DNA from 3 places in the Nesterenkonia rhizosphaerae genome. Region 3 is predicted to be linked to each of the others. Evidence: riboswitches for the same ligand, from Rfam matches in the RefSeq annotation. Region 3 holds a riboswitch; each other region holds the start of a gene.

Region 1 (3,266 bases), on a different contig from region 3:
AATCCCGGGTGTGACCAGTGTGGAATAGGGCTCATCGGTGAGATAGCCCAGGACATCCTCAGGGTTCACGCGCACCTGATCGTAGGTCACGGTGTTCGACGAGGACAGGCGCTGCCCCAGGAAGTCCCAGTCATCGACGTAGGTCACACCTTCGCGCCCGTTCTCCAGAACGAAGGCCAGAATCCGCCCTGCTTCGGGTCCTGCGCTGATGCGTGCGTTGACCAGCAGCGCGTCTCCGACCGCGGATCCGGTGGAGTAGCGTTTCTTACCGTTGAGCACCCAGCCCTCAGCCTCTGGTACCAGGGTCAAGTCGGGATCGGTGGGGTTGACGGAGTCGCCCCAGATCCACTGCCCGGCAGCGGTGGCACGGAACCAGCGCTGCCGTTCGGCGGCGTCGGTAATTGTCAGGACGATGTTGCCTTCGTTGATGTAGTGGTAGGCCAGCAGCTGGGAAATGGAGGCATCCGCGCGGGCGAGGATGCGCACCACGGTCAGGGCGGTGGACCAGTGGCCGCCGCCTCCGCCGTGCTCCTTCGGCACCAGCAGGCTCACCAGTCCGGAGTCTTTGAGGAGCTTCGCCTCAGCGAAGGGGGTCGCATTGGCACGGTCGCGCTGGATGGCGTCGGCTGCCAGCTTCTGCGCTAATTCCTCAGCGATTCCGCTCCAGTGCTGCAGCTCTTCCTCGGTGGCCCAGCCGGCGTCAACCCAGTGTGAGCGCGGCTGAAGTGCTGTATCTGTCTCTGCTGGTGGGGTCAGTGTAGTTTCAGACATCCTGGTTCCTTTCAGGCTTTGGTGGTGTCAGGTTCGCCGACGCTCCAGAGGCGGACCGGGTCGGTGCCGTTGACCCGAAAGTCCCCGGCGATCCGGGCCTTATAGACCCATGGGTTGTGACTGGTCACGGTCCGGGCATTGCGCCAGTGGCGGTCCAACCCTTTGCTGCGGTCTGTGCCGGAGGCTCCCAGAGCGTCGAATACTCGGGTGGTGGCCTCCAGCACCGGCTTATGCAGTGCCACCTGTGCACGTCCGGTGGCCAGCTCCACCTGGTTGGCTGCCTCCAACTGCTGCTCCGCATCTCCTCCAGCGGCGGCGAAGGCCGCATCCAGGGCACGCGCTGTCTCTAGCACTTGAGCACGCGCCAGGTGAGCTACCGCATCGACTTCCCCCACGGCCTGGAGCAGCTGCGGGTCGGTGTTGGGAGTGGCGGTATTGGCGTGGGTATAGGTGCGGCTGCGGGTGGACAGTGCTGCGGCGATATCCCGTGCCGCCGCTTCGGCGATTCCGGCGAGCACAATGAGCAGCACATGCTGGTACAGCGCGGTCTGGTACGGGAACCGCTCGTGCAGCAGCCGCAGTTCGGATTCGGCCACTGCGGCGTTTTCCAGCACCATAGAGCCCGAAGCCGTTGTGCGCTGGCCGATCCCGTTCCAGTCGTCCTGGATTGTCACTCCGGGCTGGTCCCGGGCCACCAGCACCGCAAGCTCCTGGCCCTGTTCATCCCGGGCGGTCACATCCAGCCAGTCCGCAAACAGGGATCCTGTGGTGTAATACTTCACCCCATTGACCACCGGCCCGCCTGCGGACTCGGACACCACGGTTCCGGAGCGGTGAAATCCGCCCTTCCCCGGTTCGGTCCAGGCGTTGCCTGCGAGTTCACCGCGGCCCAGGCGCTGCAGCCAGCGACGGGCGGGCTCATCGGGTTCACCGCGCCACAATGCGTCTTCCTGGACCGCGAGGTGACCCCGAATGGCCTGTGGGATATTGCTGTCCTGGGCGGCGAGCTCCACCAGCAGCTCGGAAGTCTGCACCCAGTTCAGTCCGAAGCCGCCGTAGGACTCCGGCACCCGGAGTCGGCCGATGCCTGCCTCTGCTAGGCGGTCGATCTCCGCTGTGGGAAGCACTCGGTTCAGTTCGCGTTCGAGCGTTCCTGCACCGACGGCCTCAATGGCATCCAGCAACTGCTGCGGAACCGGCAGCTGCGTGGATACGGGCACACTGATAGACATGAAAATTCCTCCATCGATTCTGGCGTTAGCACCATGACTCCCTGTATTGGGGAGCCGGGTTGCTGCGACGTCATCGGGCCAGATCCCTCAGTCGCTCTGGATGGGTTGTTCAGTTATTTACTCTAAATGATCAGTGATCATTATCGTCAATTCAGTCGGTGCGGAGCGTCACAAACCGTAAGACAGCCAGCACCTTGGTGCCGGTTTAAGCCCAGGTTTTCAGAGCTTTGCGCTCAATAAGCCCCAGCAGTGCGTCAGAGAACTTGCCGAGCACAGCAAGCATCACAATGGCCAGCAGCAAGCGGTCAGTGCGCCCGTTGTTCTGGGATTCAGTCAGCAGGAATCCCAAGCCCTCTGCCGCACCCAGCAGCTCCGAAGCCACCAGGAACAACCACGCTTGAGCCAGCCCGATCCTGAGCCCAGCGAATACAGTGGGTACGACGGCGGGCAGCTGGACAGTTGTCAGCAACCGCACCCCGTGGAACCCGAAGGCCCGGCCAGCCTCTACAAGCTGCGGATCCACATGCCGTAGTGCAGTGTGAACTGCAGTGAAGACGGGGAAGAAGGCACCGATGGCGATCAGCAGCACCTTGCCTTCTTCGCCCAGCCCGATCCACAGCAGGATCAGCGGCACCCACGCCAGTGAGGGCACCGCCCGGACAGCTCCCACGGTGGGGTTCAGCAGGGCATCGGCTAGCCGGGAGAGGCCCAGCAAGGACCCCAGCAGAAGTCCAGCGCCAGCGCCAACCGCAAAGCCCAGCAGGACCCGCTGGAGGGATATCCCGATATGGGCGGTCAGGGCCCCTGATTCAAAGAGCCCAACTCCGGCATTGAACACCCGCTGCGGTGGGGGTAGCTGAACATTGGTGAAGATATTCAGCACATCAGTGGCCAGCCACCACAGCACCAGCAGCACAATAGGGACGATCAGCCCCAGCAGGATTTTCCCGCCGGGCAGTCTTCGGCCCGCGCTGGTTCTGCCAGCTGAAGCGGAGCTGTTCTGAGCGGGCTGGTCAACGGGTGTGGCAGGTGCAGAAGTCATGATCGTTCAGGTCCCCTGATTAGTCTTCTTCATCGGAGATATTGGCCTCATCGGCGGCGTTCTCGGTGCCGGCGGCGTCGGTGGCTTCACGGTTCTGCGCGAACTCGGGGTGGAACAGAGTCTCCAGAGCCTCATCCACCTCATCTTGACTGTCCACATCCCCGTTCTCTACGAAGTAGGGACCCGCGGCCTCCAGCGCCTGGCGCAGCTGATCCCCGGGA
Region 2 (3,266 bases), on a different contig from region 3:
GTCATTGCTGCCTCCGCAGGCGGTAGCCGAGAGCATGGCTGTCGCCGCTGCGACGCCGATCAGAGACTTGAGCTTCAAAGATGCAGTGGGCATAACGGGGCCTTTCAGGCAATAAAGAACGGCAAAACACAAAGGTCTTTAGGGCAGGGATCGGCGAGCGGCCAGGGCCGGGGAGCTCAGTGCGAGTCCACGCCGAGGCCCGCGTAGAGTTCTCCACGCAGTCGGGCCAGTTCCGCTGATGCTCTCTCCCGGGGGCGCTGCCCGGGAACGGTGAGCAGCTGTTTGATGGTGGCCCCTTCTGGAGCGCCTGACTCTTCACCCGCTGCAGACGTTGGTGCGCCTAGCAGCAGGATTCGGTCAGCCAATTGCAGGGCCTCATCCACATCATGAGTCACCAGCAGCACGGTGGTGCCGGTCTGGGCGTGCACATCCAGCAGCAGGTCCTGCATTTTCAAACGAGTCAGGGCGTCCAGCGCACCAAAAGGCTCATCCAGCAGCAGGACGCCGGGTCGGCGGGCGAGCGCCCGGGCCAGTGACGCCCGCTGAGCCATGCCGCCAGAGACTTCGCGGGGTCGCAGATGAGCGCGTTCAGCCAGGCCGACGAGCTCCAGAAGCTCGTCCACCCGCTGGTTGCCCTCAGGTTTGGGCAACCCCCGCGGGAGCCCCATGTGAATGTTCTTGCGCAGTGATCGCCAGGGCAGCAACCGGGGCTCCTGGAATCCGACGGCGGTGCGCGGGTCGTATTTGGCCACCGGCTCACCGTTGATCAGAATCTCACCCTGATAGCCGTGGTCGAGTCCTGCCACGGCACGCAGCAGCGTGGACTTACCACAACCCGAGGCGCCTAATATCGCCACCACTTCCCCAGGGCTGACCTCCAGGCTGACATCACGCAGCACTGTGCGCTGCCCAAACTGCCGGCCCACATCACGGAAGCTCACGTTCAGCGAGTCCTGTCCACTGCTCTCAGCTGCTGTCTCAGAGGTGGGGACCGGAGTCTGGACGCGTTCAAGGGTGGGTACAGATGACATGAAGAAACTCACTCCCATCGGTTCTGGCGTTAGCACCGTGACTGCTGATGACTCAGCCAGCCGGGTTGCTGCGACGTCGTTGGGCCAGATCCCTCAGTCGCTCTGGATGGTTTGCTGCAAAGCTGTTACAGCGTAAATGTTCACAGCTTGTCTACGCCACACTCAGTGACCAACGCCAGTCACAAAATGCAATGTCTCGGAATGTGACACGGTTTTTGCTCAGCTCAGGAAGCGCGGCGTACGGTTAAAGCGTCCATCTCGAGCGGCCGAGAGATCTGGCTCTTTGACGCCGCAGCAACCCGGAGCTGTTTTTATCAGCACTGCCGGGTGCTACCGCCAGGACCGATGGGAGCGTGTATTCCTTATGACCTTGTCAGCGGCAACTCTGGCCCACCCCAATGCAGGGCACAAGCCCAGCAGCGACGACTCCACCGCACACAATCCGTCCAGTTCCGGAGTCCAGTCCCTGGATTCTCTGCAACTGCGCCGCGCCTTCGCGCAATTTCCCCAGGGCGTAGTGGTGGTGGCTGCACACATCAACGGAGCCCCGGAAGGCCTGGTGGCCTCCACCTTCACCGTGGGAGTCTCCCTAGAACCGGCGCTGGTGACATTCGCCGTCCAACACAGTTCCAATACCTGGCCCCGACTCCGGGAAGGTGCCTCCCACCTGGGAGTGTCAGTTATCGGCGCCGACCATCATGGGCTGTGCCGGCAGATTGCCTCCAAGGACCGCGCCGGGCGTTTCACCGGAGTGGACTACACCACCGACGACGGCGCGCTGCTCCTCGATGGTGCACCGCTGTGGCTTAAGACTCGGGTCTATAACGAGTTCACCGCCGGCGACCACGACATTGTGGTCCTAGAAGTTCTGGACCTCGGACTCGACGAACAGGCCCCGGGCCTGGTTTTTCATCGCAGCGAATTCAAGCCGCTTTCCGAAGCAGCCTGAGCTGCCTGATCCGTCCGCAACTTAAGTCCCCCAAGCGTAAGCAGAACTGTGCCCACTACCACTCCCCGCACCAACCAGTCCCCCTACACTGCCCAGGTCCACACCTGGGACACGCCCAGCGAAGCCAGCGGTGATGAACGACAGCGCCTGGACTTCTGGGATCAAGCCGCTTCCCTTCTCGAGTGGGACCGCCCCTGGCAGACCACCCACCACTGGACACCACCGAACCCGCAGACCCGCCGCGGACCGGTGATCCGCTGGTTTGAAGAAGGCAAGCTCAATGCCGCCGTCAACTGTGTGGACCGCCACGTGGCCGCCGGACGCGGGAGCAAAATCGCACTGCACTTTGAGGGTGAACCCGGTGATCGCGCCGATATCAGCTACGCAGAGCTGAAGGACCTGGTCAGCCAGGCAGCCAACGCCCTGCAGCGGCTGGGCATTGGCCACGGCGACCGTGTGCTCATCTACCTCCCGGTGCTGGTGGAGACCATCGTGATCACCCTGGCCTGCGCCCGCATCGGAGCCGTGCACCAGTTGGTCTTCGGCGGCTTCTCGGCTGAAGCGCTGCGCTTCCGCGTCTCGGACACCGGCGCGAAACTGCTGGTCACCTCTGATGGGCAGTACCGCCGGGGTGCAGCAGTGCCGGTGAAGGAGAATGCCGACGCCGCCGTCACCGGCCTCACTGTCGATGAAGGCGGCAGCGTGGAGCATGTCCTGGTGCTGCGCCGTACCGGCAGCGACATCTCCTGGACCACTGATGACCTCAACGGCGACGGCCTGGGTCGAGATGTGTGGTGGCACGACGTCGTCGACACCGCATCGACAGACCATGAGCCGCAGTTCTTCGATGCGGAGAATCCGCTGTTCATCATGTATACCTCCGGCACCACGGGCAAGCCCAAGGGCCTGGTGCATAGCACTGGCGGGTATCTCACCGGTGCGCTCTACAGCTATCTGCGGCTCTTCGCCCACCCTGATCCGGACCAGCGCGATCATGATGTCCATTGGTGCACTGCCGACTTAGCCTGGGTCACCGCCCATACCTACGAGATGTATGGCCCGTTGGCCGCCGGGGCCACCCAAGTGATCTACGAAGGGGTGCCCAATGTGCCCCATCCTGGCCGGCATTTTGAGATCATCCAGCGCCACCGGGTGACCAGCTACTACACCGCCCCGACCCTGGTGCGCTCCCTGATGGGCTGGTTCCCCTCAGGGATCCCCTCCGAGTACGACCTCTCCTCCATCAGGCTGGGCGGCACCGTCGGTGAGGCCGTCAACCCCGAGGC
Region 3 (3,266 bases):
CCGCCGTGCACGATCTCAAAGCTGACACCTAATGCTGCCGCACGGCCCAGGACTGCTCCCACTGCGGCAGAATCGCGCAGCGAGACGGTGATGAGCCTTCCCGAAGTGCTCTTGCGGATGCGGGCCAGGTCGGCGTCGGTGGGCCTGTCCTTCAGGGCCGAACCGACAAAGCTGGCTTCTGCGCCGCTGCGCGGGTTGGAGAACACATCGTAGACAGGGCCCTCTTCCACGATCCGGCCTTTGTCCATGACTGCCACCCGGTCAGCGATGGCACGGATGACCTCCATCTCGTGGGTGATGGCCACGATGGTGATGCCGAGTTCCTCGTTGGCGCGGCGCAGCAGCCGCAGCACCTCCTCCGTGGTGGAGGGGTCCAGGGCGGAGGTGGACTCATCAGCCAGCAGGATGTCCGGCTCAGCGGCCAGCGCGCGGGCGATTCCCACCCGCTGTTTCTGCCCGCCCGAGAGCTGCTCGGGGTAGGCCTTGGCTTTATCGGCCAGGCCTACGAACTCCAGCAGCTCTGCAACGCGGGCCTCACGTTCTTCCTTCTTCCAACCGGCGACCTTCAGCGGATAGGCCACATTGCCGGCCACGGTGCGGGAGGTGAACAGATTGAACTGCTGGAAGACCATGCCGATGCGCGAGCGTACGTGCCGCAGCTTGGACTCTGGCATGCCGGAGATCTGCTGACCCAGCACGGTGATGGTCCCGGAGGTGGGCTTCTCCAAACCATTGACGAGCCGGATCAGAGTGGACTTGCCCGCTCCTGAGAAGCCGATGACGCCATAGACCTCCCCGCGGTTCACGGTGAAGGAGACGTCGTCGACGGCGGTGACTGAAGATGACTTGCCGGTGGTGAAGGTCCGCGTCACATTGCTGAAATGGATCAGCGGACCTCCACCAGCAGCGAGCGCAGCGGTGCTTTCTGTGCTCGGAGTGCTCACAAATACTGGGCTTTCTGTGCTGGGGGATGGTGCAGGCTTAAGCGATTACTCGGCCTGACGCAGGGCTTCCTGGTAATCGGTCAGGGCCTCCTGCAGTTCCTCCGCGGTCACATCGCCGGCGGGAACCGAGGTGCCTGCAGAGCGCTCATCAATGATGTCCAGCACCCGCTGGTCGTGATAGAGCGCAGCGATCTCACGCAGAGCCTCATTGTCTACATCGGCTTCGCGGGCAACGAAGGCGTTGACGTAGGGGAAGGCGCTCGGGTCGCTCGGATCGTCGGAGAAGAGGCCATCCTCGTTCGGGTCAAGATCTGCGTCCTGGGCGAAGTTGTTGTTGATCACAGCGCCCTGTACCGACTGCAGCGCGTTGACGGTCTGGGCGGCGTCGAGGGCCTGGACGCTGACAGTCGACGCTGCTTCATCAATGTGGCGTGGCTCGGGCTGTGCAGTCTCCTCAGCCAGTTCAAGCAGTCCTGCCGCCACCAGCACGTTGATGGCGCGGCCCTGGTTCACCGGATCGTTGGGGATGGCTACGGTGTCGCCGTCCTGGAAGTCGCTGACATCGGAGTACTCGTTGGAGTACACGGTCAGCGGCACAATCTCGGTGGCGCCGATGGGCTGCAGGTTATCCCCGGAGCTGTTGTTGTGCTCAGCGAGGTAGGCGATGTGCTGGAACCAGTTGACATCGATGTCGCCGTTGGACAGAGCGGGATTCGGCTGGTTGTAGTCGGTGAAGTTGACCAGCTCGATCTCGTAGCCCAACTCCTCCTCAGCAATCTCCTCCAGCTGCCGGTGGCCTTCGTGCAGGTTGGCCACACCGATCCGGAAAGAGGTCTGGTCCTCCGGAATGGCTTCAGCGTCTCCGTTGCCGCCGCAGGCGGTCAGGCCAAGCAGGGCGGTGGCGGCCAGGGCTGCGGTTAGGCGCTTTGGTGCAAACATGGGTGTCTCCTCAAGGATTTCTGCGGGGATAGGTGTGCCGCAGTGGACTGTAGGTGAGATGAGAATGACGACGACGGGCCCGCGTCACAGGCAACGGCGTGCCCGATTGTGGGCACAGCGCTTCAGGCCCTGATGGGGGCCAGCCGATGGAGGGTGGCGCTGATTAGCGCACGGACATTCGACACATCTTTTGAGAGTGTCCCTTCTTGAGTCTGCTCTTGCCCGTTCCGGGCATGGTGACGGCTGGTGAAGCCGTCTGAAACGGGCCGCTTCTTAATCCGGTGCCACCCAGGAACATGGGGTTGGCGAGCGGCCCGATTCCGGATCGTGAGGGCCGCTTCTCGCGAAGCACTCCCCATACTCTAGCGGTTCCGCGGAGCAAAAGCAGATGTCAGGTGTCACAAAGTGTCACAGTATGTTCAAAATATGTAGTGATACTTCCGCAGGCCTTCCCGTGCCGACCGCTGCGCTCGTTTTACCATCCGGTTTTCGCAATGCCTACCCGTATCCGGGATGGTGAAGCGAAAAGGGGATGGTAAAGCGCGAAAGAAGGGCCCCAACCGCGCCCCGGTAGGCTAAGCGGGTGACTTCCTCCCGTACTTTCAGTGAGCACACCACCGCGCGCGTGGGCGGCCCCGCCGGGCAGTGGGTTGTGGGCGATTCCGAGGCGCAGATCCTTTCGGTGCTGCAGGAGCATCCGCTCCCGGCTGACGCGGAGCGTGAAGCTGGCCGCGATTCGCTGCTGGTGCTCGGCGGCGGATCGAACCTACTGGTCTCTGATCAGGGGTTCGCCGGCACCGTGCTGCAAGTGGCGGTCACCGGAGTGACCGCCGAGCCAGTGGGGGAGGACGGCGTGCTGGTGACAGTAGCGGCGGGACACCCCTGGGACGACGTCGTGGCCTGGACGGTGGAGCGCGGACTTGTGGGATTAGAAGCACTCTCCGGTATCCCCGGTTCAACAGGCGCTACACCGGTGCAGAATGTGGGGGCTTACGGAGCTGAGGTATCGCAGACGCTGGTGGATATCCGCGCATGGGACCGGTCCAGCCGTGAGCTGGTCGTGCTGAACAATGAACAGCTGGGCTTCGGCTACCGCGATTCGCTGCTCAAGCGCAGCACCATCGAAGGCTCCCCTCGTTATGTGGTGCTCTCGGTGCGCTTCCGGCTCACCCATGCTGTGGGGGAGCCCATGTCCTCACCGGTGCGCTACGGGGAACTGGCCCGCAGCCTCGGGCTGACCGCGGAGATGCCGGAGGATGAACGGCGAGCGCCTCTGGCCCAGGTCAGACAGGCCGTGCTGGGACTGCGAGCGGGCAAAGGCATGGTGCTCGATCCTGAAGATCCAGATACCTGGTCCACCGGATCCTTCTTCACCAACCCGAT

Evidence for each region. A riboswitch is a leader RNA that binds a small molecule or an ion and turns the genes downstream of it on or off. The one in region 3 is predicted to bind S-adenosylmethionine.
Region 1: another riboswitch for S-adenosylmethionine. It lies ahead of ABEA23_RS07695 (acyl-CoA dehydrogenase family protein); the one in region 3 lies ahead of ABEA23_RS02000 (MetQ/NlpA family ABC transporter substrate-binding protein).
Region 2: another riboswitch for S-adenosylmethionine. It lies ahead of ABEA23_RS07675 (flavin reductase family protein); the one in region 3 lies ahead of ABEA23_RS02000 (MetQ/NlpA family ABC transporter substrate-binding protein).

The regions. Positions count from the first base shown of each region.
Region 1 covers NZ_BAABLW010000007.1:425,737-429,002, reverse strand. Annotated here, with positions in the region: gene ABEA23_RS07700 (acyl-CoA dehydrogenase family protein) at 1-771, opposite strand, end outside; gene ABEA23_RS07695 (acyl-CoA dehydrogenase family protein) at 783-2,003, opposite strand; SAM riboswitch class I at 2,011-2,110, opposite strand; gene ABEA23_RS07690 (ABC transporter permease) at 2,209-3,045, opposite strand; gene ABEA23_RS07685 (aliphatic sulfonate ABC transporter substrate-binding protein) at 3,065-3,266, opposite strand, start outside.
Region 2 covers NZ_BAABLW010000007.1:421,716-424,981, reverse strand. Annotated here, with positions in the region: gene ABEA23_RS07685 (aliphatic sulfonate ABC transporter substrate-binding protein) at 1-93, opposite strand, end outside; gene ABEA23_RS07680 (ABC transporter ATP-binding protein) at 177-1,031, opposite strand; SAM riboswitch class I at 1,043-1,144, opposite strand; SAM riboswitch class I at 1,282-1,383, shown strand; gene ABEA23_RS07675 (flavin reductase family protein) at 1,396-1,980, shown strand; gene ABEA23_RS07670 (acetate--CoA ligase) at 2,029-3,266, shown strand, end outside.
Region 3 covers NZ_BAABLW010000002.1:100,224-103,489, reverse strand. Annotated here, with positions in the region: gene ABEA23_RS02005 (methionine ABC transporter ATP-binding protein) at 1-944, opposite strand, end outside; gene ABEA23_RS02000 (MetQ/NlpA family ABC transporter substrate-binding protein) at 990-1,883, opposite strand; SAM riboswitch class IV at 2,093-2,232, opposite strand; gene ABEA23_RS01995 (UDP-N-acetylmuramate dehydrogenase) at 2,467-3,266, shown strand, end outside.